DNA from 2 places in the Micromonospora sp. NPDC005553 genome. Region 2 is predicted to be linked to the other one. Evidence: predicted binding sites of a transcription regulator. Region 2 holds the regulator's gene; the other holds the start of a gene.
The links. The regulator HspR, encoded in region 2, represses chaperone genes until heat shock. The targets are predictions, from matches to a motif close to TTGAGTNNNNNNNACTCAA.
Positions count from the first base shown of each region.

Region 1: a site for HspR is predicted at 10,597-10,615, ahead of lon (endopeptidase La). Genes of this name have one in related genera too.

Region 1 covers NZ_JBIAJD010000010.1:60,357-75,690, forward strand. Annotated here, with positions in the region: gene ACFYPG_RS30650 (tachylectin-related carbohydrate-binding protein) at 1-205, shown strand, start outside; gene ACFYPG_RS30655 (2'-5' RNA ligase family protein) at 331-849, opposite strand; gene ACFYPG_RS30660 (hypothetical protein) at 859-1,185, opposite strand; partial or broken gene ACFYPG_RS30665 (low temperature requirement protein A) at 1,211-1,774, opposite strand; gene ACFYPG_RS30670 (response regulator transcription factor) at 1,674-2,279, opposite strand; gene ACFYPG_RS30675 (histidine kinase) at 2,276-3,430, opposite strand; gene ACFYPG_RS30680 (hypothetical protein) at 3,563-4,492, shown strand; gene ACFYPG_RS30685 (DEAD/DEAH box helicase) at 4,598-6,331, shown strand; gene ACFYPG_RS30690 (right-handed parallel beta-helix repeat-containing protein) at 6,427-7,626, opposite strand; gene ACFYPG_RS30695 (DoxX family protein) at 7,715-8,119, opposite strand; gene lon (endopeptidase La) at 8,249-10,579, opposite strand; gene ACFYPG_RS30705 (manganese catalase family protein) at 10,714-11,583, opposite strand; gene ACFYPG_RS30710 (sensor histidine kinase) at 11,667-12,398, opposite strand; gene ACFYPG_RS30715 (response regulator) at 12,497-13,108, shown strand; gene ACFYPG_RS30720 (Lsr2 family protein) at 13,253-13,600, shown strand; gene ACFYPG_RS30725 (hypothetical protein) at 13,721-15,010, opposite strand; gene ACFYPG_RS30730 (hypothetical protein) at 15,306-15,334, opposite strand, start outside.
Region 2 covers NZ_JBIAJD010000002.1:732,796-748,129, reverse strand. Annotated here, with positions in the region: gene ACFYPG_RS10830 (ABC transporter) at 1-1,145, opposite strand, end outside; gene dnaK (molecular chaperone DnaK) at 1,366-3,234, shown strand; gene grpE (nucleotide exchange factor GrpE) at 3,283-4,038, shown strand; gene dnaJ (molecular chaperone DnaJ) at 4,124-5,308, shown strand; gene ACFYPG_RS10810 (heat shock protein transcriptional repressor HspR) at 5,339-5,779, shown strand; gene ACFYPG_RS10805 (hypothetical protein) at 5,916-6,110, shown strand; gene ACFYPG_RS10800 (hypothetical protein) at 6,306-6,737, opposite strand; gene ACFYPG_RS10795 (GNAT family N-acetyltransferase) at 6,910-7,368, shown strand; gene ACFYPG_RS10790 (cation:proton antiporter) at 7,357-8,571, opposite strand; gene ACFYPG_RS10785 (cation:proton antiporter regulatory subunit) at 8,577-9,077, opposite strand; gene ACFYPG_RS10780 (epoxide hydrolase family protein) at 9,252-10,388, opposite strand; gene ACFYPG_RS10775 (TetR/AcrR family transcriptional regulator) at 10,474-11,118, shown strand; gene clpB (ATP-dependent chaperone ClpB) at 11,204-13,795, shown strand; gene ACFYPG_RS10765 (DUF4178 domain-containing protein) at 13,974-14,600, shown strand; gene ACFYPG_RS10760 (DUF2617 family protein) at 14,602-15,114, shown strand; gene ACFYPG_RS10755 (DUF4247 domain-containing protein) at 15,111-15,334, shown strand, end outside.

The sequences.
Region 1 (15,334 bases), on a different contig from region 2:
GGACGAGACCTATCCGACCGACCCGACGGCATTCGTCTTCCAGAACTCCAACGGCATCCGACTCGGTTTCGTGAGCCGGACCGCCAACGGCTCGGTTCGGCTCTACGACACCGACGAGTCGGCTGCGTCGCTCGCCACCCGGGCCGCCCCGGCGGCGGGCATCTCGTTCACCCGGCAGGAGATCCCGCAGCCGCGCGACAACTGACCAGGATGGGGCCGGCGGCCGTCGGGGCGACACGCTCCGACGGCCGCCTCGGCCTGACTGCTGCCCCTCCTTCAAAGCGGCCACGATGCCACTTCGGCACGTCGGGGCCTCAGCGGACGGCTGCCTCAGCGGAGCCGGGTCAGCGCGGTCACCGAGCGGTCCGTGCCGTCGTAACTGCGGGCGGCGTCGAAGTCGCCCGTCGGGCGCTGCCCACCGGCCACGGCACGCGCCAACCGCAGGTCGGCGTCGCGGAACCGCAGGGCCAGGCTCAGGTGCGGCACCCACGCGTCGGGCGAGTGCCACGGGCGGTGTCCGTCGGCATCGGCGAGAACCTCCCAGACGGCGGCGTGCAGCGCGGTCAGCGCCCGCGTGGGTCGGACGAGCCAGACCAGTGGCGCGCTGCCGTCCAGGACGACGACCCGGTCGAGCGTCACCGGCACCGGCAGGGCGGCGTCGAACAGCTCGGCCAGGCGGTGCTCGACCCCCGGCGGGAACTCGTCGACGGCGGCGAGAGTGAGGTGCGGCCGGTTGGTGGGGTGGATGTTGCGGGCCAGGCTGGGTAGCCCGGCGGCGGCCAGGCGGCCCCAGACCGCCCGGACCGCAACCTCCAGGCCGGGCGAGCAGACCAGTTCCACCGTACGCACGCGCCCACGCTAGCCGGACGGTTCGCGCCACCCCCACAGATTGGAACCGAGCCACACCCGTAAGGCAGGGTGACGGCGGGGAGCGTCCCCGGCCGACACCGGGTTGACCTCACCCGCGACCCGGGCACGGTGGGTCAGGTCGAAGATGGCGACGACGGTGATGGTGGCCGCGCCCAACAAGCCCACCGACAGCGGCGGGAGTCGCGCCGCGACCGGGCTCAGGATCAGGCGTGCCACCACGGCCGCGAGGCAGTGCCGCGTCAGGCGGCCGAACACCCAGATCTCGAAGATCATCTGCCCGATGAGGAAGGTCAGCGGCCCGACCAGGATCGCCACTGCGTTGCCGGCGCCGGTACCGCTCGTTGAGGTGTTCGCCCGAGAGGTGCCACTCGTTGGCCCGCGCCCGGCCGAGCCACGGCACCGGCCATCCCAGGAGCGGCGCCGAGTAGTCGATCGCCAGCGCGAATGCCCACAGCAGGACTCGTGCTTCGCCGCCGCTGACCGCCGCCCCGGCGAACCAGACCGTCGCGGACATCGAATACCAGACGAGTCCCCGTACCGGCCGACGCCAGGCCGGAGTGCCGCGCAGGTAGAGGGCCATGACCAGGGTCCGGCCGAGGTGGATCCCGAGGTACGCGCCCACGAAGACGAAGCCCTGGTCACCGAAGGCGTCCGGAACGTTGATGGACATCAGCAGACTGCCGAGCATCACGCAGATGATCAGAATCTGCACTGTGGGTCGTTCGCAGTCGAGGCTGTCGGTGGCCAGGTTGGTGTTGTACCAGATCCACCAGAAGGCCAGCGCACGCCGCCGGTGTCGCCGGTCAGAGCCAGCCGTTGTCCCGGGCGGTGCGGACGGCCTCGGCCCGGTCGGCGGCGCCGAGCTTCTGCACGGCGGCGGAGAGGTGGTTGCGCACGGTGCCAGTGGACAGGTGCACCCGACGGGCGATCACCGCGACCGGGGCGCCGACCTCCACCAGCCGCAGCGTCTCCAGTTCCCGAGGGGTCAGCGGGCACGGGGGCAGGGTCAACGCGTCGGCGGCCAGCGTCGGGTCGACGTAGCGCCCTCCGGCGTGCACCCGGCGGATCACGTCGGCGAGCGCCCCACCCGGCGAGCCCTTGGGCAGGAACCCACGGGCGCCGGCGGTCAGCGCCTGGCGCAGGTGCCCGGGACGACCGTGCCCGGTCAGCACGACCACCGCGCACTCCGGTCGGACCCGGGTCAGCTCGGCGGCTACCGCGATGCCGTCCAGGCCCGGCATCTCCAGGTCCACCACTGCCACGTCCGGGCGGTGCGCCAGCGCCGCGGTGACGGCTGTCTTCCCGTCGGCGGCGTGTGCCACCACCTCGATGTCCGGTTCCAGGGCGAGCAGCGCGGCGACGGCGACCCGGATCAGATCCTCGTCGTCGGCGAGCAGGACGCGGATCACGACGGCGCCGGCACTGTGGCTTCGAGGGTGAAGATCGCGTCCTCCCGGCGTACCCGCAACTCGCCCCCGGCGGCGGCGAGCCGGTCGGCCAGCCCGCGCAGGCCGTGGCTGTGCGCGTCCGGGCCGCGGTCGTCGGCGCCGTCGTTGGCCACCGTCATCCTGGCCACGTCATCCTCCCGATCGATGCGGATCCGGCACCAGTCGGCCCGGCTGTGCCGCAGCACGTTGGTGCTCGCCTCGCGCAGCACCGCCGCCAGCTCGATGGCGGCGGGCTGCGGCAGGTCCGCCGGCAGTGGCGCAACCGTGCACCGCACCCCGCAGGAACGCAGCACCCCAACCACCGCGGCGAGCTGTTCGTCGAGGTCGACGGCCCGATAGCCGTGCACGGTCTCGCGTACCTCGCCCAGCGCGGAGGCGGCCAACCGTTGCACCTCTGCGGCCTCCCGCCCGGCCCGTTCCGGGTCGACCGGTGCGAGCCGGGCGGCGAGTTCGGCCTTCAACGCGATCACCGTGAGGTGGTGCCCCAGGACGTCGTGCACGTCGCGGGCGAAGCGCAGCCGTTCCTCGGCGGCGGCAAGCCGGGCCTGGGCGGCCTGGCCCTGCCGGGCCTCCACGAGCAGGTCCCAGAACCAGACCTGGAACCCGTTGACGGCGGCGACCGCCGCGCCGATTGCGCCGGTCACGGCGAGGTGACGCGCAACGGACCCGCCGGTCCACCAGGCCACCGCTACCGACACCGCCAGGACGCCGACCGCGACCGCCAGCGCGGCCCGCCACCGCACCAGCAGCGGCGTCATGCCGATCAGCGCCGCGCCGAGCCAGGCCCAGGTCGGCCACCTGCCGGCCGCCACCGGGCCCACCAGCGGAACGGTCAGCACCGCCACCCCGATCAGGCTCAGCTCGGCCCGACGCCGCCAGCGCGGGTCGAGCCACGGCGTCACGGCCGCGTACAGGACGACGGTCTGAGCGATCACGAAGGCGAGGATGCCGACCGCGCCGAGCGTCACCCGGCCCCGGTCGGGCTCGCGGGTCAGGCCGACCGCCGGCAGCAGGACGCTCGCCCACACGCCGGTGGCCAGCGACACCAGCGTCGCCCGTCGGGCGCGACGCAGCCGCCGGTCCGCCCGGGTAGTCACCGCCTCGCTCGCCACGCACCGATCCTAGGACCGCCCGGCGCATGGTCCACCCATGCGAACTGTCACGGTCGGGCCGTGCGGTCCGCACGGTTTTTCCGTGACGAAGAGGTCTGCCGGCCGCACCGGGGACACCGGCAGGGTCGAGACATGGAAAACACCAGGATGTACGCGGACAGCGTCACCGCCGTACCGTCGCCCACGCCCCTGCCCACCGCCGACCCGGCGCCCTCGGACCCGACGCCGACCACCGCCGCCCCGACTACCGCGGCCCCGACCAGCAGCACGCGGCGGCTGCTGTGGCACCTGGGCGAGATGGCGCTGGCGATGGTCGCCGGGATGCTGCTGCTCGGGCCGTTGTGGGAGCTGCCCGGCGCCGCCCTGGGAGTCTCCGATGCGCTGGCCCGGCCGGACGTCGCCGCACTGGTGATGGCCACGAACATGACCGTCGGAATGACGGTGTGGATGCGCTACCGGGCGCACCACTGGCGTGGGGTCGCCGAGATGGCCGCCGCGATGTACGTGCCGTTCCTGCTGCTGCTCGTGCCGTGGTGGGCGGGCCTGCTGGATGCCGATGCCCTGATGCTCGGCGGTCACCTGCTGATGGTGCCGGCCATGGTTCTGGTGGCGGTGCGTCATCGGCACGAGGCGCCGGTGCCGATCCGCCGGCATCCGGCCGTGGTGGCGCTCGCCCGCCACTGGCCGAGCGGGCTGGCGCTGCTGTTGACGGTGGACATGTGGGTCGATCCGACCGTGCTCAGCCCGTGGACGATGCTGGTGCTGCCCGGCGGCTACCTGCTGATCGGCGCGGCCCGCCGCACGCTGGGCGGACGGGGCGTGCTCGCCACCCAACTCGCCGGTCTGGCCATCTGGGTCGCCCTGACGCTGGTCGCGGTGCTGGCCGGTGGGCGGACTGCCGCCTGGCTGGTGGCGCTCGGATGGTTGGCGCACGCCGGCTGGGACATCGTGCACCACCGCAACCGCCGGGTGGTGCCGCGCGGCTACGCCGAGTTCTGCGTGGTGCTCGACGTGGCCCTCGCCGCGGTGATGGTGCTGGCCATCCTGACCACCGACGCCTGATCGAGGCCGCCGGTGGGTTCGTGGAACAGCCGCAGCACGAGCCCTGAGACAGCTCTTGTGGCGGTCGCCGCAACGGCCCGGACGGCGTGATGAAAAGCTTGGCGCATGAGTTCCGCACCTGCACAGCACGAAGCACCGATCGACGCCACCCTCGACGGCACCGACGAGGTGAGCGCCTTCACCGACCTCGGCCTGCGCCCCGAACTGCTGGGCGCGCTCGCCGCCCTCGGGTACGAGGAGCCGACCCCCATCCAGCGGGAGGCTATCCCACCGCTGCTGGAGGGTCGGGACCTGCTCGGCCAGGCAGCCACCGGCACCGGCAAGACGGCCGCCTTCGCGCTGCCGCTGCTGAACCTCATGACGGCGCACCGCCAGGGCGGCGACCCGGTGGCGCTGGTGCTGGTGCCGACCCGGGAGCTGGCGGTGCAGGTCTCCGAGGCGTTCCACCGCTACGGCAAGGACCTCGGCGCGCGGGTGCTGCCGATCTACGGTGGGCAGCCGATCGGGCGGCAGCTGCGGGCCCTGGACATGGGGGTCGACGTGGTGGTGGCCACCCCGGGGCGGGCCCTCGACCACATCGCCCGGGGCACCCTGCGCCTCGGTGGCTTGGCCACGGTGGTGCTCGACGAGGCCGACGAGATGCTCGACATGGGCTTCGCCGAGGACATCGAGGCGATCCTGGAGCACGCTCCGGCGCAGCGTCAGACGGTGCTCTTCTCGGCCACCATGCCGTCGCGCATCGACGGGATGGCCCGCCAGCACCTGCGCGAACCGGTGCGGATCGAGATCGGCCGGGAGCAGCAGATCGCCGGTGAGGCGCCCCGGGTGCGGCAGAGCGCGTACATCGTGACCCGGGCGCACAAGCCGGCCGCGCTGGGTCGGGTGTTGGACGTGGAGTCCCCGACGGCGGCGATCGTGTTCTGCCGCAGCCGGGAAGAGGTCGACCGGTTGACCGAGACGATGAACGGCCGGGGCTACCGCTCCGAGGCGCTGCACGGTGGCATGAGCCAGGAGCAGCGCGACCGGGTCATGGGCCGGCTGCGGGCGGGCACCGCGGACCTGCTGGTGGCCACCGACGTGGCGGCGCGTGGGCTGGACGTCGAGCAGTTGACCCACGTGGTCAACTACGACGTGCCGTCCGCCCCGGAGTCGTACGTGCACCGGATCGGTCGGGTGGGTCGGGCTGGCCGCGAGGGCGTGGCGATCACCCTCGCCGAGCCACGTGAGCACCGGATGCTCAAGACCATCGAGCGGGTGACCGGCCAGCGGATCACCATCGACAAGATTCCCACCGTGGCCGACATGCGTACCCGGCGGCTGGAGCTGACCCAGGCGGCCCTGCGGGAGAGCCTGCTGGAGGACGACCTCGACCCGTTCCGGGTGATCGTGGAGACGCTGACCGACGAGTTCGACCTGATGGAGGTCGCCCTCGCCGCCGTGAAGCTGGCCCACGAGGTGACGTCGCCGGGCTCCGACGACGAGGAGGAGATCCCGCAGGCTCCGGTCCGTGGGTCGCGCGAGGGCCGACCGGAGGCCGGCGGCCGGGGCGGCGACCGGCGCGGCGGGGGCCGGCCCCGCTCCGGCGGCGGCAACACCGTGCAGGTCTTCGTCGGCCTGGGTCGACGCGCCGGGGTGCGCCCGCAGGATCTGGTCGGCGCGATCACCGGGGAGACCGGCATCCGCGGCCGGGACATCGGCTCGATCGAGATCGCCGACCGCTTCTCACTGGTGGAGGTGCCGCAGGGGGTGGCCGACGAGGTCATCTCCGGCTTGCGCTCCAGCACGATCAAGGGCCGCAAGGCCACAGTGCGCCGCGACCGCGGCGGCGACGAGCGCTGAGAACGCGGTCGGCGACCGCCGGAGTACGACGGTCGCCGACGACCCGGCCCGGCGAGGCGGCGGGAGAAACATGGGCACCCGCCGCCCCGCCGCTGTCAGCCGATGTTGCCGTTTACGACGTTGTTGGCCCCGGCCAGCGACGCGCCACCGGAGCGGTGGTCGTACGCCCGCATCACGTTGTTGGTGACGATCCAGTTGTTGCTGGTGCCGACCGTCATGATCGGTCGGTCCTGGCGGCGGGGCGTCGCGTCGTCGTAGAACTGGTTGCCGATCACCTGGCACAGGTCGGCGTCGCGGCCGAGAATCCCGTTCGCGCCGTTGTCGTGGATGTCGAGCCCCATGATCCGGGTACGTCCGGATGAGGAGACCTCGATGCCGTTGGTGGCGTTGCGCCACAACCGGCCGCCGATGAACTGGGTCCCCCAGACCTGCCGCAGGTCGGCGCCGCTGCCGGTGCCACTCGTGCCGTTCGACTCCAGGTAGACGTTCTGGAAGATGTTCCGGTGGGCGGGTTCGCGCAGTTCCACTCCGTTGCCCCGGCAACCCCAGACATGCAGGTTGTCGAAGAAGCAGGCGCTGTCCAGCAGCCGTATCCCGGTCTGGCACTCACCGACCCAGACGTTGAGGAACTCGTTGTCGTACGCGACCTTGTTCACCAGGATGCCGACGCCGAGGCAGTCCTCGATGTTGATATCGGTGATCTTGTTGGCGTGGGCGCTGGTGTCCGCGTCCTTGCCGAGGAACTCGATCGCGTGGCTGCCCGAGTTGCCGAGGTGCAGGTGGTGGAAGGTCGACCGGGGGCCGCGGACGGTCAACAGCACGTTGGAGGTCCGCATGCCGTAGAAGTGCACGTTGGAGATCTGGTTGTACTTACCGCTCGAGACCAGACGACCGGTGTAGCCCGGGGCCGGCTGGATGATCGCGGCGCCGATGTTCTCGCCGGTCCAGGTCACACTCGTCGGAAAGCGGACCTCCGATCCGAGACCGAGCGCGCCCACCGGTTGGAAGATCTCCCCGCCACCGGCCGGCAGCAGGTTCAGCGCCGTGGTGACCTTGTCCGACTCGTCACTGCCGTCGAGCCGGCAACCGACCCGGGGGTCCCGGAGGCTGAGCGGGGCCTCCCGCACGGTCGTGACGGGCGGCGATCCCGCCTGTTCGGCACCGGCGAGGGTGGCCACCGTGGTCGCCACCGCGGCGCCCGCGCCCCCGGCGAAGAGCACCCGCCGTCCCAACCGTCGGCTCGGTGGATCTGACCGTTGTGGCGCTGCCGGCGGCACCGCACCAGGTGCGCTCACGATCGGTTCCATGCCTCTCCCCCGTTGAGTGCCACCTCGAGCGGCGGGCAGACTCTACTGTGCATTGTCGCGTGCTCGCCGACGCGGATCAGAGGGCGTACGGGCCGAAACGGCCCCAGGCCACCACGGCCGCGAGGACGAGCAGCACCGCGCAGGTGACCGCGCCCTGGATCTCGGTTCGACGCCCCTGCTGGGTGGTCTCCTGCTTGCCGGCGCGCAGGTGCACCAGGAGGCCGCCGATCATGACGATGACCAGCCCGACGGCGGCGAGCGGGGTGAGCACTGTGGCGATGCCGGTGGCAGCGGGCAGCACGAGCCCGACGGCGGCCAGCAGCTCGACCGCGCCGAGCGACTTGACCTGCGACGGTGGGACGGGGTCCACCCACCGCATCACGTCGCGCAACTTCTCCTTGGGCTGGCTCAGCTTGGCCAGCCCGGCGCCGGCGAAGACAGCGGCGAGCAGAAACTGAATGATCCAGAGCACCACGTTCACGGGGGGTTCCTCCAGGGGCCGCCTCGCGGCGGAGAGGTGGTTGACGGTGCAGACGAGACAGTAGACCTCCCCGCGTACCGAAAGGGCCCCCGCCGTCGCAAGACGGCGGGGGCCCGGATCGTCGGAGCGTCAGACCGCGAAGAGCGCCGGCCCGTCAAGCGTCTTCACGTCGGCCGGGCGCAGCGCCAGGGCGAGCACGTCGGCCACGTCGGCCAGGGTGTGCACGGTCAGCGCCTCGCGCACCTCGGTCGGCAGGTCGTCCAGGTCGGGCTCGTTGCGCGCCGGGATGATCACCTCGGTGAGACCGGCCCGGTGCGCGGCGAGCAGCTTCTGCTTCACCCCACCGATCGGAAGCACCCGACCGGAGAGCGTCACCTCACCGGTCATCCCGAACTCGGGACGGACCGGGCGGCCGGTAACCAGCGACGCCAGGGCCGTGACCATGGTGATGCCGGCGCTCGGACCGTCCTTGGGCACCGCGCCCGCCGGGAAGTGGACGTGGATCCGGCGTCCCGCGAGAGCGTTCGGGTCGATGCCGAACCGCCGCCCGTTGGAGCGCAGGTAGGAGAGCGCGATCTGCGCCGACTCCTTCATCACGTCACCGAGCTGGCCGGTCAGGGTCAGCCCCGGCTCGCCCTCCATGCTGGTCGCCTCGATGAAGAGCACGTCCCCGCCGGCGCCGGTGACGGCGAGGCCGGTTGCCACGCCGGGCACCGCGGTGCGCTCGGCCGACTCCGGGGTGAACTTCGGCCGCCCCAGGTAGCGGGTGAGGTTGTCGGTGTCGACGCGTACCGGCGACGGGTCGGTCGCCAGCGTCACCGCCACCTTGCGCAGGATCTTGGCGAGGCCACGTTCGAGCTGCCGGACCCCGGCCTCTCGGGTGTACTCCCCCGCGATCAGCGCCAACGCCTCGTCGGCGATCTCCACCTCGTCGGCGGTCAGCCCGGCCCGCTCCCGCTGCCGGGGCAGCAGGTGGTCACGGGCGATGGAGACCTTCTCGTCCTCGGTGTACCCGTCCAGGGTGACCAGCTCCATCCGGTCCAGCAGGGGGCCGGGGATGGACTCCACCACGTTGGCGGTGGCCAGGAAGAGCACGTCGGACAGGTCGAGGTCGACCTCCAGGTAGTGGTCCCGGAAGGTGTGGTTCTGGGCCGGGTCGAGCACCTCCAGCAGGGCGGCGGCCGGGTCACCGGCGTAGCCGGCGGCCAGCTTGTCCACCTCGTCGAGGAGCACGACGGGGTTCATCGAACCAGCCTCGCGCAGCGCGCGGACGATCCGACCGGGCAGCGCCCCCACGTAGGTACGCCGGTGCCCGCGGATCTCCGCCTCGTCGCGGACGCCGCCGAGCGAGACCCGGACGAAGTTGCGCCCGAGCGCCCGCGCCACGGACTCGCCGAGGCTGGTCTTACCGACTCCGGGGGGGCCGGCGAGGGCGAGCACCGCGCCGGAGCCGCGACCGCCCACCACACCGAGGTTGCGCTCGGCGCGCCGGTTGCGCACGGCCAGGTACTCCAGGATGCGGTCCTTGACGTCGGCCAGGCCGGCGTGGTCGGCGTCGAGCACCGCGCGGGCCGCGGTCAGGTCGGTGTTGTCGTCGGTACGCGTGCCCCAGGGCATCTCGAGCACGGTGTCCAGCCAGGTACGGATCCAGCCTGCCTCCGGGGAGGCGTCGCTGGCCCGCTCCAGCTTGCCGACCTCGCGCATGGCCGCCTCGCGGACCTTCTCCGGCAGCTCGGCGGACTCGACGCGGGACCGGTAGTCGGCGGAGCCGTCCGGCTCGTCCTCGCCCAGCTCCTTGCGGATCGCGGCGAGCTGCTGGCGCAGCAGGAACTCGCGCTGAGACTTCTCCAGCCCCTCGCGGACGTCACTGTTGATCTGCTCGGTGACCTCCTGCTCGGCCAGGTAGTCCTTCACCCAGCCGACCAGCAGCTCCAGCCGGGCGGTGACGTCCGGCGCGGCGAGCAGCTCGGTCTTCTGCTCCAGCGTCAGCCAGGGCGCGTAACCGGCCGAGTCGGCCAGCTCGGAGAGGTCGGTCATCCGCTCCACCGCGTCGATGACCTGCCAGGCGCCCCGCTGCTGGAGCACGGAGGTCACCAGGGCGCGGTACTCACGGGCGAGTTCGCGGGCCCGACCGGCGTGGGCGGGTTCGTCGAGTTCGGTCGCCTCGACCCAGAGGGCGGCGCCGGGGCCGGGCACGCCGGAGCCGATCCGGGCCCGGGACAGGCCACGGATGACGGCGGCGGGCTCGCCTTCGGGCAGGCGGCCGACCTTCTCGATGGTGGCGACCACGCCCACCGGGCCGTACTCGCCGTCGATGCGCGGCACGGCCAGCAGCTTGCGGTCGCCGGTCGCCCGCGCCGCGTCGATCGCGGCCTGGGTGGTGGGGTCGAGGGTCACCGGGATGACCATGCCGGGCAGCAGCACGGCGTCGGTCAGGGGCAGTACCGGAAGAGTTGCCATCGAACACCTCGCGTTAGTTGAGCGTGTCTCACTCAAGTAACAAAGCGTGCCCCTTGTTCCGACCTGTGACCCAGGCCACTTTCGTGCCCGGTCCGTCGAGTCGCCCGGGACCGGTGGGCGACCCGACGGGCACCTCAGGTGAGCTTGCTCTTCACAGTGTTCACCACCGAGCCGGCCACCCCCGGGTTGGTGCCGTACAGACGAGGGTCACCCGGGGGCAGCACCGGTTCCGGCGCGTTCGCCCGCGGGTTGTCGTCGTACCGGAACTCGCCCTTGCCGTCCGGCGAGGGCCCGGACGCCCAGCGCCCCTGGGCGGCGTCGGTGCCCGAGGAGAATCCCAGGTAGGTGTAGCCGTACTCCTCGGTGAACTCGCCCGAGTCAGGAAACGCCTCCGGCACCGGCATCTCCTCCAGGCCGTCCTCCTTGAGCTGCTCGATGGCCGCCAGCCACATGTTCTGGTGCATAGTGTCGCGGGCCAGCAGAAAGCGCAGCATCTGCTTGACGCCCGGATCGTCGGTCATGTGGAACAACCGGGCGACCTGGAGCCGACCCTGCGCCTCGGCGGTGACGTTGAGCTGGAAATCGGCCAACAGGTTGCCGCTGGCGGTGATGAACGCGCCGTTCCAGGGCACCCCGTTGGAGTCGGTGGGCAGGGCGCCACCTCCGCCGTGGATGAAGTGCGCCGGATTCTCACCGGCGTAGGTCGCGGCACCTCCGGGATCCTCCGCGATCCCCTCGGTCAGTGACAGCGGCGCGTTGTCCAACAGCCGGGTGATCATCGTGACGATCATTTCGACGTGGCCCATCTCCTCCGTGCCGACGTCGAGCAGCAGGTCCTTGTACTTGCCGGGCAGTCGGCAGTTCCAACCCTGGAAGAGGTACTGGTTGGCGACCGTCATCTCGCCCCACTTGCCGCCCAGCACCTCCTGCAACCGGCGGGCGAACGCCGCATCCGGGCCGTCCGGCTTGGCTTCGAACTGCAGATCCTTGACGTGGCTGAACATCCAACCTCCTCAGTACCGGAAACAGGTAGCGAGGCCGTTCCCGCCCCGATGACCCGAGCGGGCCAACCGGTGTCCCGGCCGGGTCAGCGCACCGGGCGGGCCATCGGCAGCAGCACCTCCAACGCCACTCCACGCGACCGTAGCCGGTGCGCCCGCAACGCTCCCCCGTCCGTCGCGACGAGCTGCCGCGCGATCCACAGGCCCAGACCGGACATCCCGACGGCCGGTGCCGGACGCCGCAGCGCGACCAGCAGCGCGTCGTCGACCCGACCCTCGTCGGTGACCAGGATGCTCAGGCTGGGGCCGCGCACCGTGGCGTAGAGCCCGACCTGCCCGTCCGGCGGCCCGTGCCGCAACGCGTTCTGCACCAGGTTGACCAGTACCTGTCGGGTTCGTCCGGCCGGCACCGGGCAGGAGGCCGCCTCCCGGGTGGCGCGCGCCCGCCGACGGGCGAGCGGCACCAGCGCCGCGGCCTCCCGCAGGATGCCCGCCAGCGCGACGGCCGGCTCCGGCTGCGGAGTCGGCGTCAGCACACCGGTCCCGGCGGTCGCGTCTCGCAGCAGGCTCTGCAGGTGGGCGGCCTGGTCGCGGGCCAGCGCAGTGAGTGCCCGCCGGTCGTCCCCGGTCAGCTCCCGACGCTCGTCGGCCAACGCGCGGGTCAGCGAGGTCAGGGTGCTGACCGGAGTCCGGAACTCGTGGCACAGCACCCGCAGCAGCAGCTCCGAATCGGCCGCCGTCGGTCGTTTCTCGCCCGGTGTCGGCGCAATGGGGCGCAACCCTCGCAGCAGGTCCCGCAAACCGTGCCGTACGCGCATCCACCCGAGTCCTCTCGTTCGGTGCGAACCCGCATGATCGGTACCCGCTGGGGAACGGCGCAGACATGCCGGGAGCCTCCACCTTGCGACTCGTCGTCGTGGACGATCACCCCCTTTTCGTCCGCGGCCTGGAGTTGCTGCTCCCGATCACCACCGACGGCCGCGTCGAGGTGGCCGCCTCGACCGGCGAAGCCGCCGCGGCGGCGGCCCTGGTCAGCAGGTGCCGCCCCGACCTGGCCCTGGTCGACCTGCACATGCCACCGCCCGGCGGCATCCGGGCGGTGGCCGCGATCCGGCGGACCACCCCACGGGTACGGGTGGTCGCGATGTCCGGTTCAGCCGACGCCGGGCCAGCGGTGGAGGCCCTGCGGGCCGGTGCCGAGGGGTTCCTGCCCAAGACCAGCGAACCGGAGGAGCTGCTGCCCCCACTGCTGGCGATCCTCGACGGCTGGGCGGTGCTGCCGGCCGAACTGCTGCGCGCCATGCTGCTGGGGCCCACCCGCTCCGCGCCCGTCGACCTGGATGGCGAGGAACGGCGGCTGCTGCGGGCGATCGCGGCCGGCCGCAACACCGTCGACATCGCCGAAGAACTGCACGTCTCCGAACGGACGGTGAAACGGATGACCGCCGCGCTGCTGCGCAAGTTGCGGGTCTCGAACCGGGCCGAGGCGGCTGCCATCGCCGGTCACAGCGGCATCCTCGGGGAATGAAGCCTCGCCACCGAAGCGATTCATGGTTTTGCTCGGTAACGGAATCGCGACGCGCCGAATGAATGGAAGGCATATTGTTGCGGATTACCGGGGTGATAGGTCAGACTTTGGACACATCCCGCCGCACACAGGGAGTAATCGGCAATGGCGAGAAAAGTAATCACGGTCCTGACCGACGACCTCGACGGTGGGAAGGCCGACCGGACGGTTGAGTTCAGTCTCGACGGCGTGGCCTACACGATCGACGTCTCCGACGAGAATGCCGGCGTCCTGCGCAAGGCGCTCGATCCGTACATCAATGCGGGTCGGCGGATCGGGCGCGGCCCGGTGGAGAGCGCCCGTTCGGTCCGGCGGCCGGGGCGACCCGCCGGCGCGGGAATGGATCGGGAGCAGAACCGGGCCATCCGGGAATGGGCCGTCAAGAACGGCTACAAGATTTCCGAGCGCGGCCGGATCCCGGTTGAGGTCGTCGAGGCGTACAAGAGCCGCTGACGCGACTCGACGGGGCCCCGCCGGAAACGGCGGGGCCCCGTCGTTTGTCCGGGCACTCGAAGCGGCGGCCGGCCACCCGGGTCGTCGCCCCGGGTGGCCGGCCGCCGCCGGTACATCAGGTCAGTTGACGTCGATGCGCACCGAGTCGAAGGCGGGGGTCTGGTTGGCCCGCTCCATCATCGGCAGGCGGTGCGAGCCGTCACCGGCCCAGACGGAGCACTGGGCGGTACCGGACTCCGGCAGGCCCGGAATCTGGATCGTCACCTCGTCGGGCTGGGCGCCGCCGCGGCCGTCCTCTGTCGCGACGAAGAACGCGGGCACCTCCTGCGGCTCCGGCGGAGCGGTCAGGCTGTCCAGCATCCGGCACGCGGTGTGGAAGTGACCGCGGACCAGGCCCTGGTCGTTGAGGAGCGAGCTCTCCACGTAGTAACCACCCTGACCGGCGGCCAGGAAGCGGTCCCGGACCAGGTTGCGGGTGCTGACCCGCAGGGTGAAGGGCTGGTTCTGGCCGACCTGGTCGGGGAACTGGGTGATCAGCAGCGACGGGTTGTTGGCCGCCGCGCCGACCTCACCGAATTCGGTGCTCACGCAGCGGTTGCCGTTCTGGAAACCGTCGTGCGGCTGGAGCCGGCTCTCGTCGCAGTCGTTGGCGAGCACGCCGAGCCCGGCGCCGGGCTCGGTGCCACCGCCGTTGTTCCCGCCGCCGTTGTTGCCACCGCCGTTGTTCCCGCCACCGTTGTTGCCACCGCCGGGGGTGGTGGTGGGAGTGGTGCCGCCGCCGTTGTTGCCGCCCGTTCCACCGGTGGGCTGCACCTGGCACTCGGCGAGCTGCGCGAGGCCCTGCGGCCGGGGTCCGGCCCGGTCGATGGCGGTCGTGATCCGGTCCAGCACGGCGCGGCGCTTGCCGGCCAACGGCTGGAGGATCGCGTTGCGGATGAACGCCTCACCCTTGTTGCCCTCGGCGGCGAGCCGCCGGTCCGCCTCGGCGATCTGGGTCTGCAACTGGGCGAGGTTGCGGTCCACCTCGGCCCGAGCCCGGTTCGGGACCTGCGGCAGTTTCGCCGCCACGTCCGGACAGGCGATGGCCGTGCCGGTGCCCACGGTGCCGTCCTTGCCGTCCTCGCACTCGGGGACCGACTGCTGTCCGTCACCCCAGTGATTACGCACCCACCGACCGTTCTGCCAGGTTCGGCTGGTCGAGCCGCCACCGGTCGGCGCGGTCGCGCCAGGGCTCGGCTCCACGCACTGCCCGGAAGCCGGACGCGGCTTATTTGTCCGCCGGTCCTGGGCCGACGAAATCTGAGTCACGGCGACAACTCCGCCGAAGACCGCGAGCGTGCCGACAACTGCCAGCAGACGCTTGCTCCGTGCGTTGCCGGAAGGCCGGCGCGCCCGAGTGGACCTGCGCATCGAATTGCTCTCCTTCTCGATCCGGTAGTGGATTTCTGCCCTCGGCGGACCGACGGATGTGAGGTGGCACGCCGCGGTGGCGACCCACCGTGACCTACCCGGTAATGCGTCGATGGCCGACGATGCCCTTTCCGCACCGTCTCCCGCGCCCGGTGGACGCGGATGGGGAGATCCTGTTCATTCGCGCAGGAGTACGGGGCGGCGGCCGGGAAGGTTCAACAGACGCACAGGAAATTGCCGCGACCCGACACGGAGCCGGTGCGGAGCAGGGATCAGCAGGTGAAACGGGCGCTGGTCAGTCGGCGCAGAGGTGGTCGAAGGCGA
Region 2 (15,334 bases):
TCCAGCGTGCGGAACAGCTCGCCGGTGCCGACGAACTCCTGCCAGCGGGCGAGCACCTCACCCCGGAGCAGCCGGCCGTCCTGGAGCCCCTGCTCGACGGTGCGCTCGGCGCCCCGGTACGCGGCGCGGACCCGTTCGTCCAGCCCGTCGGCGGCGGCGAGCTGCTCGTCGGCGGCGTCGGCCAGATCCTCCACGGCGGGGTGGAGCGCGGCCAGCGCCCCGTCGAGGGTCTGGCGGACCACCGCCGCCCGCGCGTCCGCGTCGGCGGCCAACCGGGCGAACCAGTCGGCAAGGGGGGCGGTGACTCCCTCGGGCAGCAGCCCCTGACCGTCGACCCAGGTTTCGGGCAGCACGAACAGCGGCGCCCGGCCGAGATCCTGCTCGGCGAGCATCTCGGTCAGGTGCGCGGCGATCTCGTCGGTGGCCTCGGCGGGCACCCGGTCCAGCACCATGGCGATCACGGCGCCGCGCGCCCGGGCGCTGCGCAGCAGCTCCCAGGGCACCGCGTCCGCGTACCGGGCGGCGGTGGTGACGAAGAGCCACAGGTCGGCGGCGGCCAGCAGTTGGGTGGCGAGTGCCCGGTTGGCGTCGACGACCGAGTCGATGTCGGGCGCGTCGAGGAAGGCCAGCCCGGCGGGCAGGGCCGGGGCGGTGACGAGGTGCAGGGCGCGCGGATCGTCGCTCGGCTCGGTGGTGCGGGTCAGACCGGGCAGGAGCTCTCCCTGCCGAAACCAGGCCGCGTCGGACGGGTTGCAGACCAGCACCGGGGAGCGGGTGGTCGGCCGGAGCACGCCGGCGGCGCTGACCCGGGCCTTGACCAGGCTGTTGACCAGGGTCGACTTGCCCGCGCCGGTGGAGCCGCCGACCACCACGAGCAGTGGGGCGTCCAGCCGGGCGAGCCGGGGCAGGAGGTAGTCGTCGAGTTGGTCGGTGAGTGCGGTGGCGGTGTGCCGGGCGGGGCCGGCGGAGGGCAGCGCGAGGGGATAACGGGTCGCGCCGATCGCCTCCCGGAGGCCCGACAGTGCGCCGGGGAGGCTGTCGTCCCCGGTGGTGGCGGGGAGCTCCTCCGCGGCGGCCGGCGGGTCGGTGCGGGCTGCGACGGCGGGCGCACCGGAACGGGTGGCGGGATCGCCGTGCGTCGTCACCGCTAAAGCGTGCCCGACCGATGCAAGGGAAGACAACCGGACGGTAATAACGGCTGGGTTGCGTCGGGTTGACTCAAGTCACCTTGACGATTGGCCAACGCGTGGCACTATTGAGTCAAGTTCACTCAACTTGTGGTGGGGCCCGCTGCGGGCGGTGCTCGCCAGCAGCCCACGGGCGATGCCCGTCACCTGCACAACCTTATGAAGCGAGGAAGCGAAGATGGCACGTGCGGTCGGTATCGACCTCGGCACGACGAACTCCTGCGTCAGCGTTCTCGAGGGCGGTGAGCCCACCGTCATCGCCAACGCTGAGGGTTCGCGGACGACTCCTTCGATCGTCGCGTTCGCCCGTAACGGCGAGGTGCTCGTCGGTGAGGTCGCCAAGCGCCAAGCGGTGACCAACCCGGACCGGACGATCAGGTCCGTCAAGCGCGAGGTCGGCACGAACTGGTCCGTCGACATCGACGGCAAGAAGTACACCCCGCAGGAGATCTCGGCCCGGACGCTGATGAAGCTCAAGCGGGACGCCGAGGCGTACCTGGGCGAGCAGATCACCGACGCGGTGATCACCGTTCCGGCCTACTTCAACGACAGCCAGCGCCAGGCGACGAAGGAGGCCGGTGAGATCGCCGGCTTCAACGTGCTGCGGATCGTCAACGAGCCGACGGCCGCCGCCCTTGCGTACGGGCTGGACAAGGGCTCCAAGGAGCAGACCGTCCTGGTCTTCGACCTCGGAGGCGGCACCTTCGACGTGTCGCTGCTGGAGCTGGCCGAGGGCGTCGTCGAGGTCAAGTCGACGAGCGGTGACAACCAGCTCGGTGGCGACGACTGGGACCAGCGGATCATCGACCACCTGGTCAAGACGTTCCGTGGTGAGCACGGCATCGACCTCTCGCAGGACAAGATGGCCCTCCAGCGGCTCCGCGAGGCAGCCGAGAAGGCAAAGATCGAGCTGTCCGCCGCCACCACCACCAACATCAACCTGCCGTACATCACCGCCGGCGCGGCCGGCCCGCTGCACCTCGACGTGACGCTGAGCCGTGCCGAGTTCCAGCGGATGACGCAGGACCTGCTGGACCGCTGCAAGGGCCCGTTCGAGCAGGCCGTGAAGGACGCCGGGATCAAGATCTCCGACGTCGAGCACGTCATCCTGGTCGGTGGTTCGACCCGGATGCCCGCCGTGACCGACCTGGTCAAGCAGCTCACCGGCCGTGACCCCAACAAGGGCGTCAACCCGGACGAGGTGGTCGCCGTCGGCGCCGCCCTCCAGGCCGGCGTGCTCAAGGGTGAGGTCAAGGACGTCCTGCTGCTCGACGTGACCCCGCTGAGCCTGGGCATCGAGACCAAGGGCGGCATCTTCACCAAGCTGATCGAGCGCAACACCACCATCCCGACCAAGCGTTCCGAGGTCTTCACCACGGCCGACGACAACCAGCCGTCGGTGCTGATCCAGGTGTTCCAGGGTGAGCGGGAGATCGCGGCGTACAACAAGAAGCTCGGCACCTTCGAGCTGACCGGCCTTCCGCCGGCGCCGCGCGGCGTGCCGCAGATCGAGGTCGCGTTCGACATCGACGCCAACGGCATCGTCAACGTGCACGCCAAGGACCTGGGCACCGGCAAGGAACAGAAGATGACGATCACCGGTGGCTCCTCGCTGCCGAAGGACGACATCGAGCGGATGCGCCGGGACGCCGAGGAGCACGCGGAGGAGGACAAGCGTCGCCGCGACGACGCCGAGACCCGCAACGTGGCCGAGGCGCTCCAGTGGCAGACCGAGAAGTTCCTCGCCGAGAGCGGCGACAAGCTGCCCGCTGAGAACCGCGAGCAGCTCAACGAGGCGCTCGGCGAGCTGCGTGGCGCCCTCGGCGGTCAGGACATCGAGAAGATCAAGTCGGCGCACGAGAAGCTGGCTCAGGTCTCCCAGCAGGCCGGTTCGCTGCTCTACTCGTCTCAGGCCGAGCAGGGTCAGCAGCCGGGTGGCGAGCCCGGCCCGGGTGCGACCGGCGCGACCGGCGCGACCGGCCCGCAGGCCGGCGGCGCCGACGACGTGGTCGACGCGGAAATCGTGGACGAGGACGGCAAGAAGTGACCGTCGGCCTCCGACACGTTTCCACCGCGAAGGGGATGAGGTAGCCGCATGACGCAGAAGCCACGAGCCGCCGACCCGGGCGACACCGGGTCGACGCCGGGTGGCTCCGCGACCACGGAGCCGACCGGCGACGGGGAGCGGGTCGTCATCCGCAACAACCGTAAGCTCGTCGACACCGCCGAGCCGGAGGGGACCGCCGCGGACGCGGAGACCGGTGTGCCGGCCGAGGGTCTGGTCGAGGACGCCGAGGTCGTGGTCGATGAGATCGAGGTCGAGGTCAACTCCACCGACGGGCCGGAGCCGTCCGGTCCGGCGGTGGTGGACGCCCCGGCGCAGCCGGTGGACGGTGGCCGTGCGGGCACCTCGCTCGGCGCCGAGCTGGAGGCACTACGGGCCGAGCTGGACGAGCGGACCAGGGATCTCCAGCGGGTGTCGGCGGAGTACGCCAACTACCGCAAGCGGGTCGACCGGGACCGCAGCCTCGTGCAGGAGCAGGCGACCGGCTCGGTGCTGGCCGCGCTGCTGCCGATCCTGGACGACCTGGACCGGGCCCGGGAACACGGCGACCTGGTCGGGCCGTTCGGCACGGTGGCGGAACAGCTCACCACCGCGCTGGGCAAGTTCGGCCTGAACGCCTTCGGCGAGCAGGGCGACCCGTTCGATCCGACCCGGCACGAGGCGGTCGCGCACCAGACGTCGGCCGACGTCAGCGAGCCGACCTGCGTACAGGTCATGCGACGCGGCTACCAGCTCGGTGAGCGGCTGCTGCGCCCCGCGCTGGTAGCGGTCGCGGATCCGGAATAGTGCCAGACAGTGAGCAGGCCGTCCCACCCACCGCCCAGCGGTGGGTGGGACGGCCGGGCCACCAGGGTCGGAAGGAGGTGGACCGGTGAGTTCGAAGGACTGGATCGAGAAGGACTTCTACGCCGTGCTCGGCGTGGACAAGGCCGCCTCCGCGGATGACATCAAGAAGGCGTACCGCAAGGTGGCCCGGGAGTCGCACCCGGACCACAACCCGGGCGACCCGAAGGCCGAGGATCGATTCAAGGCCGCGTCCGAGGCGTACAACGTGCTGTCGGACAGCGGCCGCCGTCGCGAGTACGACGAGATGCGTTCCCTCTTCGGCTCGGGCGCGTTCCGGCGCAACGCCAGGGGTGGGGGTCAGCCGGGCGGCATGCCGTTCGACGTCTCCGACATGTTCGGTGGCGGCGGAGGCGGCGCCGATCGTCGCTTCGGTGGCGCCGGCTTCCAGGACCTGTTCAGCTCGATCTTCAGCGGAGGTCAGGCCGGTGGGCAGGCCGCGCCACGCGGTCCGGCCCGTGGTCGGAACGTGGAGACCGAGGTGGCGCTGGACTTCGGCGACGCCGTGCGCGGGGTGACGCTGCCCCTGACGTTGCGCGCGCCGGGAGTCTGCGACACCTGCCACGGCAACGGGGCGAAACCCGGCACCCAGCCGCGTACCTGCCCGGTCTGTCATGGTGCCGGCGTGACCACCCGCGACCAGGGGTCGTTCAGCTTCTCCGAGCCGTGCCGCAACTGCCAGGGCGTCGGCACGGTGGTCGAGGAGAAGTGCCCGGAGTGCCACGGCAGCGGCGGTGTCACAAAGACCCGCACCATGAACGTGCGCTTCCCCGCCGGTGTGGCCGACGGTCAACGCATCCGGCTGGCCGGGCGCGGTGAGCCGGGCGAGCGCGGTGGCCCGGCTGGTGACCTCTTCGTGCAGGTCAAGGTTCGGCCGGACGAGCTGTTCGGGCGTACCGGGGACGACCTGACGCTGACCGTGCCGGTCACGTTCGCGGAGGCCGTGCTCGGCACGGACCTGCGGGTGCCCACGCTCGACGGGGCGGTGACCCTGCGGGTGCCGCCGGGGACGCCGAGCGGTCGGGTGCTGCGGGCCCGGGGCAAGGGTGTGGTCCGCCGCGACGGGCAGGCCGGTGACCTGCTGGTCACGCTGGACGTGGTGGTGCCGGCCCGGTTGTCCGACGAGGCGCGCACGGCGCTGGAGTCGTTCGCCGAGCAGACCCCGCCGGCGGCCCGGGAACATCTCGACGCGCGGGTGCGTCGAGTCAGTTAGTCCGGTGGAACGGACGCGGAGGTGAGCGGGATGTCGGGCGAGTTCCTCGGTTCGGGCGACCCTGCCTACGAGGCCAAGGTGTTGATGATCTCGGTGGCGGCTCGGATGGCGGGGATGCATCCGCAGACCCTGCGCCAGTACGACCGACTGGGGCTCGTGCAGCCCGGCCGAGCCGCTGGTGGCGGGCGTCGCTACAGCGTCCGCGACGTCGTGCTGTTGCGCGAGGTGCAGCGGCTCAGTCAGGACGACGGGATCAACCTGGCCGGCGTCAAGCGGATCATCGGGCTGGAGCGGCTGCTGGAGCAGGCGCAGCAGCGGGTGGCCCGGCTGGAGGCGGAGCTGGACGCCGCGTACCGCCGGGTGGCGGAGCTGGAGTCGCTGGCCCGCTTCCCGGGCCGGGATCTGGTGCCGACGAACCGCACGTCCACCGCCCTGGTGGTGTGGCGCCCCCGCCGTACGCCCGATCGCTGAGCTGCCGCTCACCCGGATCTTTCTTCTCGGCCCGGACCGCGCCGGATTCCCGGCGCGGTCCGGGCCGCTTCGGTTAGCCTGTCGATAAGGGTCCAATCGGCTTAATCTGGACCTACCGGCATGGCGAGGGGGAGCGATGGCGGAACAGGCGAAGAAGGTGGCCCAGCAGACCGAGGACCGGTTGGAGAACCTGGCCGAAACCGTCCGCAAGAAGTTCGACAAGGTGACCGAGGGGACCTACCGGGACCGGGTCATCGGGGGCCGGTTCGCCGAAAACGGCGACCACACCGGCGAGCGGGGCCAAGCCGAAACGGAACGCAAGCAGGACTGACCGGTAACCAACGTACGGGCCGGGACCCACGGGGGGTCCCGGCCCGTAAGCACGCCACGCACCGCGCCCCGCACCCCGCACCCCGCGCGCAATTCCGCGATCTTGCAGTTTGGGATGACGGAATGTCTAGCTTCGCGCAATAGGTCGGAACAGAAAGTGCAAGATCGGCGAGAGGAACGGAGCGAAGCCGGCAGTTCAGCCGAGGCGGCGGTTCTCGCGGACCAGGCCGCCCTCGCACCAGTCTCGATATACGAAGAGGTCCGGTCGAGCCAACAGCACCCGGCCGTTGTGCGCCCAGACCTTCATCAGCTCGTCGCCGTCACGCTCGGCCTGTTCGACGAGCTTGCGGAAGCGGCGCTTGGGATGGGCGCGGAAGTTCGTCCGGATGCCGTCGGCCGCGTAGATGTAGAGGCAGTGCAGCGCGAACCGCCGGGCCGGGCAGGTTGAATCCATCGCTAACTCGAAGAGTGTCAACACCAGCCGGTCGCCGGAGACCAGCAGGTCCCAGTCCGGTGGCATCGACGCCAACGGCACTGAATCGGGCTTGTACGCCCAAGCTCGCAACTCCGCCGGAGTCGGATCGACGGGGTTGGCAAAGCCGTGGAACGTCGACTCCTGCACGCTCACCGGCTGACCTTCCGCTCTCGCCCGCGTTTGGCAACGCTGCCTGCGGACCCTGGCTGCTGGGGCGAAACGGTAACCCGCCGTCGGGTGCTGCGGTAGTACCCGCGAGGAGCAATTCCGCAACCGTTGGCATGGGCGGGTCGGTTGCATCGATGACGCAGCCGATGATGTCCCCATGACCATCCACGTACGACAGTTAGAGCGAGGCGCCGAGGCCGAGTTCGTCACGGGGCTGGAGTGGCTTTTCGCCCCTCCCGGTGGCCGTCCCGGGGATTGGGACCGGGATCGTGCCGTCGAGCGGACCGCGCAATTGCTCGCCCACGAAGACGTCGCACTCTTCGCGGCGCGATCGGGTGAAGGTCAGCTGGTCGGTGTGGCCAGCGTCTACGTGGACATCCTCTCGGTGCGCTTCGGCCGTCGGGCTTCGATCGAGGACCTCGCTGTGCACCCCGGGTGGCGCTCCCGGGGTGTCGGCTCCAGCCTCCTGACGGTGGCCAGGGCATGGGCGCACGAACACGGTGCCGACTACGTGTTCCTGGAGTCCGGCCTCGCCCGGACCGAGGCGCACCGCTTCTACCTCCGCGAGGGTGCGACCCATGCGGCTGCGGCGTTCAGGTGGACCTCAGTGCGGTGAGTCGATGACCGGGGCCGGCCCCCGCCGCTGCGCCGCCGCGCGGTTGCGCAGCCACCGCTTGAACCACGGGAAGTCCGGCAGCCGGGCCAGGATCGGCCCGGTCACCACGGTGATCAGGACGTACGTCGCGGCCAGCGCTGCCAACCGCGGCTCGACGCTCCCGGCGGCCACCGCGAGACCGGCGATGACGATGGAGAACTCACCTCGGGGTACGAGTGCCAGGCCGGTCCGCCATCGACCGGGTTCGGCGATGCCGACCCGACGGGCAGCGAGGTAACCGGTGGCCGTCTTCGTCGCCATGGTGATCACGGCCAGCGCGAGCGCCGGCAGCAGCACCGGCGGAATGTCCTGCGGGTTGGTGGTCAGGCCGAAGAAGACGAAGAACACCGCGGCGAACAGGTCCCGCAGGGGCGAGAGCAACTCGGTGGCGTGGTGCGCCACCGGGCCGGAGAGCGCGATGCCGACGAGGAACGCGCCGACCGCCGCCGACACCTGGAGCGACGCGGCGATGCCAGCGATCAGCAACGTCAGACCGAGTACGCCGAGCAGCAGCGCCTCGGGGTCCTTCGCCGACAGCGCGGACGAGATCAGGTGGCCGTACCGGATGGCGACCACCAGCACGATCAGCACGGTGCCCACCGCGACGGTGAGCGCGATCCCGCCGCCGAGCAGGCCGGTGCCGGCCAGTACGGCGGTGACGAGTGGCAGGTAGAGCGCCATCGCCAGGTCCTCGATGACCAGCACCGAGAGGATCACCGGGGTTTCCCGGTTACCGAGCCGGCCCAGGTCGGCGAGGACCTTGGCGATCACCCCGGAGGAGGAGACCCAGGTGATGCCGCCGAGCACCAGGGCGGCGACCCAGTCCCAGCCGAGCAGCAGGGCGAAGGCCGCGCCGGGCAGGGCGTTGAACACGCCGTCGATCAGCCCGGCCGGGGCTGCCGAGCGGAGGTTGCCGACCAGTTCGTTGGCCGAGTACTCCAGGCCGAGCATCACCAGCAGGAGGATGACGCCGATCTCGGCGCCGACCGCGAAGAACTCCTCGCTGGCGGCGAGCGGAAGTAGCCCGCCGTGCCCGAACGCGAGCCCGGCGAGCAGGTAGAGGGGAATGGGCGAGAGGCCGAAGCGCCGGCTCAGCCGGCCGAGGAGGCCAAGCAGCAACAGCAGCGCACCGACTTCGATGAGCAGCGTGGTGAAATCGTGCATCCGCCTCAGCCGTCCGGGTCACTGTCGGCGAGGATGGCGGACACACCGTCGAGACCTCTGCGGGTCCCGACGACGACCACCACGTCGCCGGCTGCGAAGCGGAAGGAGGGGAGTGGCGAGACGATCACTTCGCCTTCGCGCAGCACCGCCACGATGGAGGCGCTGGTGCGGGTACGCGCCTTGGTGTCGCCGAGCTTCCGGTTGACGTACGGAGAGCCGGCCGTGATGGCGATCTGCTCGGTGAGCAGACCGGCGGCCTGCTCGCGGAGCCCGGAGAGCTGACCGAGCATCAGCGACGCGCCGAGGATGTCGGCCAGAGCCTCAGCCTCGTCGTCGGTGAGCGGAATGTCCGCCTGGCAGGCATCGGGATCGTCGGGATCGTAGAGAACGAGATCACGGCGGCCATTGCGATGGGAGACGACGCCCAGGCGACGTCCGGACTCCGTCACCAGATCGTGACGTACCCCGATCCCGGGTAGGGCGGTCTGCTCGACACGTACTCGCACCAGCCAAGGCTACCGCTTGATGAACAATCCGCAGATCTTGGACGGCCACCGGTGGTCAGACCAGGCCCTGCGCAGCTCATCGGCCGTGATCGACTCGGCTTTCATGATGTCGCGGTGTCCTGGTGGTCCGGACACCCCGACTTCCGGAAAGCCGAGTCGATCAAGCGCTGGCGGTCAGCGGAGGCTGGCGAAGAATTCGCGGATGTCGGCGACCAGCACCTCGGTCGCCTGGTGGGCCGCGTAGTGGCCGCCGACGTCGCCCCGGCCGTCGATGTCGGTGTCGTACGCCGTCCACCGGACGATGTTCGCGTGGTCCCGCTCGGCGAAGCGGCGGATGGACTGGAAGTCGCCGGGGAACATGGCCAGCGCCGTCGGAGCGGTGGTCGGCTCGGTCGGCGGCTCGCCGGCGTGTGCGTCCTCCCAGTAGAGCCGGATCGCCGAGGCGGCAGTGCCGGTGAACCAGTAGAGCGCCACGTTGGCCAGGATGAAGTCGGCGTCCAGGCTCTCGTCGAAGAGCTGAGCGTTCCAGGCGAGCAGCCCCACCGGCGAGTCGGAGAGCGCGAACGCCAGGGTTTGCGGCTGCTGACTGTGCACCTGGTTGAAGGAGAACTTGTTCTCGTAGAACCACTGGAGGTGCCCGAGCGCGGCCTGGTCCGCCTCGGAGAGCCCGGCGAACTCGGCCGGGTCGCCCGAGGGGAACGAGAAGAGCTGGGTGACGTGTACGCCGAGCACCCGCTCCGGATCGATCCGGCCCAGCTCCGGCGCGATCATCGAACCGGCATCGTTGCCGACCGCGCCGTAGCTGTCGTACCCCAGTCGGTCCATCAGCTCGGCCCAGGCGCGGGCGATGCGGAACCGGTTCCAGCCGGCGCTGCGGGTCGGGCCGGAGAAGCCGAAGCCGGGCATTGACGGGACGACCACGTGGAAGGCCGGCGCGTCCGGGTCGGTCGGCTCGGTGAGCGGGGCGATCACGTCGAGGTACTCCAGCACCGAGCCGGGCCAGCCGTGGGTGAGCACCAGCGCCGTGGCGTCCGGCCGGGACGACCGGACGTGCAGGAAGTGGATCCGCTCGCCGTCGATCTCGGTGACGAACTGCGGGTGGGCGTTCAGGCGGTCCTCGACGGCGCGCCAGTCGAACCCGCCCCGCCACCTGTCGACGAGGGCCCGCACCCGGTCGTTGCTCAGCCCGTACGAGTCGCCCGCGCCGGGCAGGTCGGCGGGCCAGAGGGTGCGGTCCAGCCGGACGGCCAGGTCGTCGAGGGCGGTCTGCGGGATCTCGACGCGGAACGGGCGGATCGCGGTGTCGCTCATGGCAGAACTCCTTCGGAACGGAATGTTTCGTTCTGCGATCACGATAGCAGAGCGGAACGATCCGTTCCACTGCTAGTCTGAACGCATGTCAACGACGTCTGGCAAGACCCTCGGCGGTCGCCGCGCCCAGGCCGCCCGCAACGACGAGGTCATCCTCGAAGCCGCCCGCGCCGTCTTCCTCGACGACCCGAAGGCCCCGATCGCCGCCGTCGCGGAGCGCGCGGGCGTCGGCATCAGCGCCCTCTACCGGCGGTACGCGGGCAAGGAGGACCTGTTGCGCCAGCTCTGCCACGACGGGCTGCGCCGGTACGTCGCGGAGGCCGAGGCCGCCCTCGCCGAGCCGGACGACTGGGCCGCGTTCACCGGTTTCCTGGCCCGGGTGGTCGACGCCGACGTGCACTCGCTCACCGTCCATCTGGCCGGCACCTTCACCCCGACCGAGGAGATGGGTCGGGACGCGGTGCGCGCCGGTGAGTTGGCCGCCGCGCTGGTCGACCGGGCCCACGCGAGCGGGCGGCTGCGCCCCGACGCGGTCGTCCACGATCTGGGGTTGTTGTTGGAGGCGTGCGCCGCGGTCCGCGTACCCGATCCGGAGCGGACCCGCCAGCTGCGCCGTCGCCAGCTCGCGGTCCTGGTGGCAGGCCTGTCGTCGGTGCCGGACGAGGGCCCGCTGCCCGGCCCGGCCCCGGCGGCCGGGGAGTTCGACTGGCGGTGGCGACGCCGGGAGTGATGGGCGTCACGCGCTAAGGTTGAGCGGAATACGCTCAACTCTGGTTGTGTCCAACCCAGTGGACAACGCCGATCCGGGGGAGCCCATGAACACCGAAAGACTCACCACCAAGAGCCGCGAAACCATCACGGGCGCTGTGGCACTGGCCAACCAGCGTGGCCACGCCACGGTGGAGCCCTGGCACCTGCTCCTGTCACTCCTGGACACCGACGGCTCGACCGCCACCGGTCTGCTGCGCGCCGTCGGGGCCGACCCGACCGAGCTGCGCCAGGCCGCCCAGCGCGCTGTCGACAACCTGCCGGCCGCCCGCGGCTCCAGCATCGCCGAGCCGACGTTGGCTCGGGAGTTCGTCAACGCCATCGGCGCCGCCGAGCAGATCGCCCGGCCGCTGGGCGACGAGTACACGTCCACCGAACACCTGCTCGCCGGCCTGGCCCGGGTGGGCGGGGCGGTGTCCGGCGCGCTGAAGACCGTCGGTGCCACCGAGGAGGCCCTGGTCGCCGCTTTCCCGACCGTGCGCGGTGGGGACCGTCGGGTCACCACCGCCGACCCGGAGCAGACCTACCAGGCCCTGACCAAGTACGGCGTCGACCTCACCGCCAGCGCCCGCGACGGCAAGATCGACCCGGTCATCGGCCGGGACTCCGAGATCCGTCGGGTCATCCAGGTGCTGTCCCGGCGTACCAAGAACAACCCGGTGCTGATCGGCGAGCCCGGCGTCGGCAAGACCGCGATCGTCGAAGGCCTGGCCCAGCGGATCGTCACCGGCGACGTGCCCGAGTCACTCCGCGACAAGAAGCTGATCTCGCTGGACCTCGGCGCGATGGTCGCCGGCGCGCAGTACCGCGGCCAGTTCGAGGAGCGGCTGAAGTCCGTCCTGGAGGAGATCAAGAACTCCAACGGGCAGGTCATCACGTTCCTCGACGAGCTGCACACCGTCGTCGGCGCCGGCAAGGGCGAGGGCTCGATGGACGCCGGCAACATGCTCAAGCCGATGCTGGCCCGTGGTGAGCTGCGGATGGTGGGTGCCACCACGCTGGACGAGTACCGCGAGCACATCGAGAAGGACCCGGCTCTGGAGCGCCGTTTCCAGCCGGTGCTGGTCGGTGAGCCGACCATCGAAGACACCATCGGCATCCTGCGTGGGCTCAAGGAGCGCTACGAGGTGCACCACGGCGTACGGATCACCGACGCAGCGCTGGTGGCCGCCGCGACGCTGTCCGACCGTTACATCACCGACCGGTTCCTGCCGGACAAGGCGATCGACCTGGTCGACGAGTCCGCGTCCCGGCTCCGGATGGAGATCGACTCGCGTCCGGTCGAGGTGGACGAGATCGAGCGGGCGGTCCGCCGGCTGGAGATCGAGGAGATGGCCCTGGCCAAGGAGCCGGACGCCGCCTCGGCCGAGCGGTTGGAGCGGCTCCGCAAGGAGTTGGCCGACAAGCGCGAGCAGCTCACAGTGCTCTCCGAGCGCTGGCAGACGGAGAAGAGCCACATCACCAAGCTCTCCACGGCGAAGGAGGAGCTGGAACGCCTCGGCGGTGAGGCCGAGCGGGCCGAGCGCGACGGCGAGCTGGAACGCGCCGCCGAGCTGCGCTACGGGCGGATCCCCGCCCTCAAGGTCGAGCTGAAGCAGGCCGCGGAGGAGCTGGCTCAGCTCCAGGCCGACGGCGCGATGCTGAAGGAGGAGGTCGGCGCTGACGACATCGCCGCCGTGGTCGCCTCCTGGACCGGCATCCCCGCTGGCCGCCTGCTCGAGGGTGAGACGGCCAAGCTGCTGCGGATGGAGGAGTCGCTGGGCGGCCGGGTGGTCCGCCAGACCGAGGCGGTCGGCGCCGTCTCCGACGCGGTACGCCGTGCCCGGGCCGGTATCGCCGACCCGGACCGCCCGACCGGCAGCTTCCTCTTCCTCGGCCCCACCGGCGTCGGCAAGACCGAGCTGGCCAAGGCCCTCGCCGAGTTCCTCTTCGACGACGAGCGCGCCATGGTCCGCATCGACATGAGCGAGTACGGCGAGAAGCACTCGGTAGCTCGCCTGGTCGGTGCCCCACCCGGCTACGTCGGTTACAACGAGGGCGGTCAGCTCACCGAGGCGGTGCGCCGACGGCCGTACTCCGTGGTGCTGCTGGACGAGGTGGAGAAGGCTCACCCGGACGTCTTCGACGTGCTGCTCCAGGTGCTCGACGACGGCCGGCTCACCGACGGCCAGGGCCGCACCGTGGACTTCCGTAACGCGATCCTGATCCTCACGTCCAACCTCGGGTCGTCGGTGATCAGCGACCTGACGCTCGCCGACGAGCAGCGCCGCGAGGGGGTGCTGGCCGTGGTCCGGTCGCACTTCAAGCCGGAGTTCCTCAACCGGCTGGACGACATGGTGGTCTTCGCCTCGCTGCGGGGGGGCGACCTGCGCTCCATCGTCGACATCCAGTTGCACCGGATGCGCCGGCGGTTGGCCGACCGCCGGCTGGGTCTGGAGATCACCGATGCCGCCCGGGACTGGCTGGCCGAGCACGGCTACGACCCGATCTACGGTGCGCGACCCCTCCGTCGTCTGGTCCAGACCGCGATCGGAGACCAACTCGCCAGGGCCCTGCTCTCCGGGACGATCCGAGACGGCGACACAGTCAAGGTCGACCTGGCCGATGCGAAGGAAGGGTTGACCGTCACCGCCGCCTGATCCGTCGCACCCGGGTCGATCCCGCCTCGCAGGCGGGGTCGGCCCGACCCGTTCTCCGCCCCCCGACGCCGCCCCACCGGGACGCTCCGTAGCTGCCAGATCACCAGACAATGATGAGTTTCTCCAGGTGCGCGGGGTTGTTACCGTTCCCGCCGACGCACTTGGGGAGGTGGTCGGCATGAACGGTCCCGTGGCGTACCTGGTGACGACGTTGGGGTGTCTGATCGGAGTCGCCGGGGTCGTGGTGGCGTTGGTGGCGGTGCGCAAGGGCCGTAAGGCCGCCCGGCCGGCGGCACCCGCGGACCCGTTCCGGGACACCGACAGCGACGCGCTCCGCGGCGACCCGCGCAGGCTCAAGCCCGGCGACATCGTCGAGATCCGCCGGGTGTCGTACGCGGTCCGGGGCTCGGTGCATCTGAATGAGGGCGGCTGGAGCTGGGCCGAGCACCTGCTGGACACCGCCGAGGGCGACAAGCGCTGGCTCTCCGTGGAGGAGGACCCGGACCTGGAGCTGGTGCTCTGGACCGTCGAGCCGGCCGCCACGATCACCCCGGGTGCGTCCGCCCTCGACTTTGCCGGCCGCCGCTACGCCCTGGAGGAGTCCGGTCAGGCCCGCTTCACGGCCACCGGCAGCACCGGCCTCGACCCCAGTGGCACCCTTCGATACCACGACTACCGGGCCCAGGCCGGCGAACGGCTCTCCTTCGAGGCGTACGGCCAGGCCGGCTGGGAGGTCGCCCGGGGCGAGCAGTTGCACCGCGCCGACGTGATGGTCTACCCGCAGGCCGGGCCGGAGGCCAGCTGAGGTGCTGGTAAGCCTCCACACCCCGTACGTCGACACCTGCGCCGCCGACCTGAGCCTGGCACTCGGCGGCCCGGAGCGGCCCGCGCTGCACGTCCGCGACCTCACGCTGCCCGGGGACGTCCGGCTACGGCTGCGCCTGCTCGGTGCGTCCCACCAGGTCGTGCTGGCCGAAGCCGGCGGTGCGGCCGAACTCACCGAGACGGTCGCCTGCCTGCCGGGTCGGCCGCCGCACCTGCCCGACACCCTGCACGACGAGTCGGGCGGCTACCGCTTCACCGCCGCCGTGCTGCGCCCCGCCGACGGTGAGTTGCACACCCGGATCGCCAGGCTCCGCGCCGACCTGGCCGACGACCCGTACGCCCTGGTCGGCGTCTTTCCCGGCGACCCGGACGCGGTCACCGCGCTGGCCGTGCGCGCCGACCTGCCGCACGGGACGGTCGGCTGGCGTACCTGGCACGCGTACCCCCAGACCAACGAGCTGGTCCTGACCGAGACGGTGGTGGCACTGCGATGACGTACCGACGCTGGTTCGTGGTGGGCGTGGCAGCGGCCGTGGTCGGTGCGATGGTCGCGGCCTTCGCCCTCGTCAACGGCACCTTCTCCCCGCGCGCCTACGTGCAGGACAGGTATTCGCGAGCGGCCAGCCGGGACATCGGCCGGGAAGCGACCGCGTACACCTCGCCCAAGTCACCGACCGCTGTGGCCAAGGAACTGACCGACGCGTGGAATCCGTC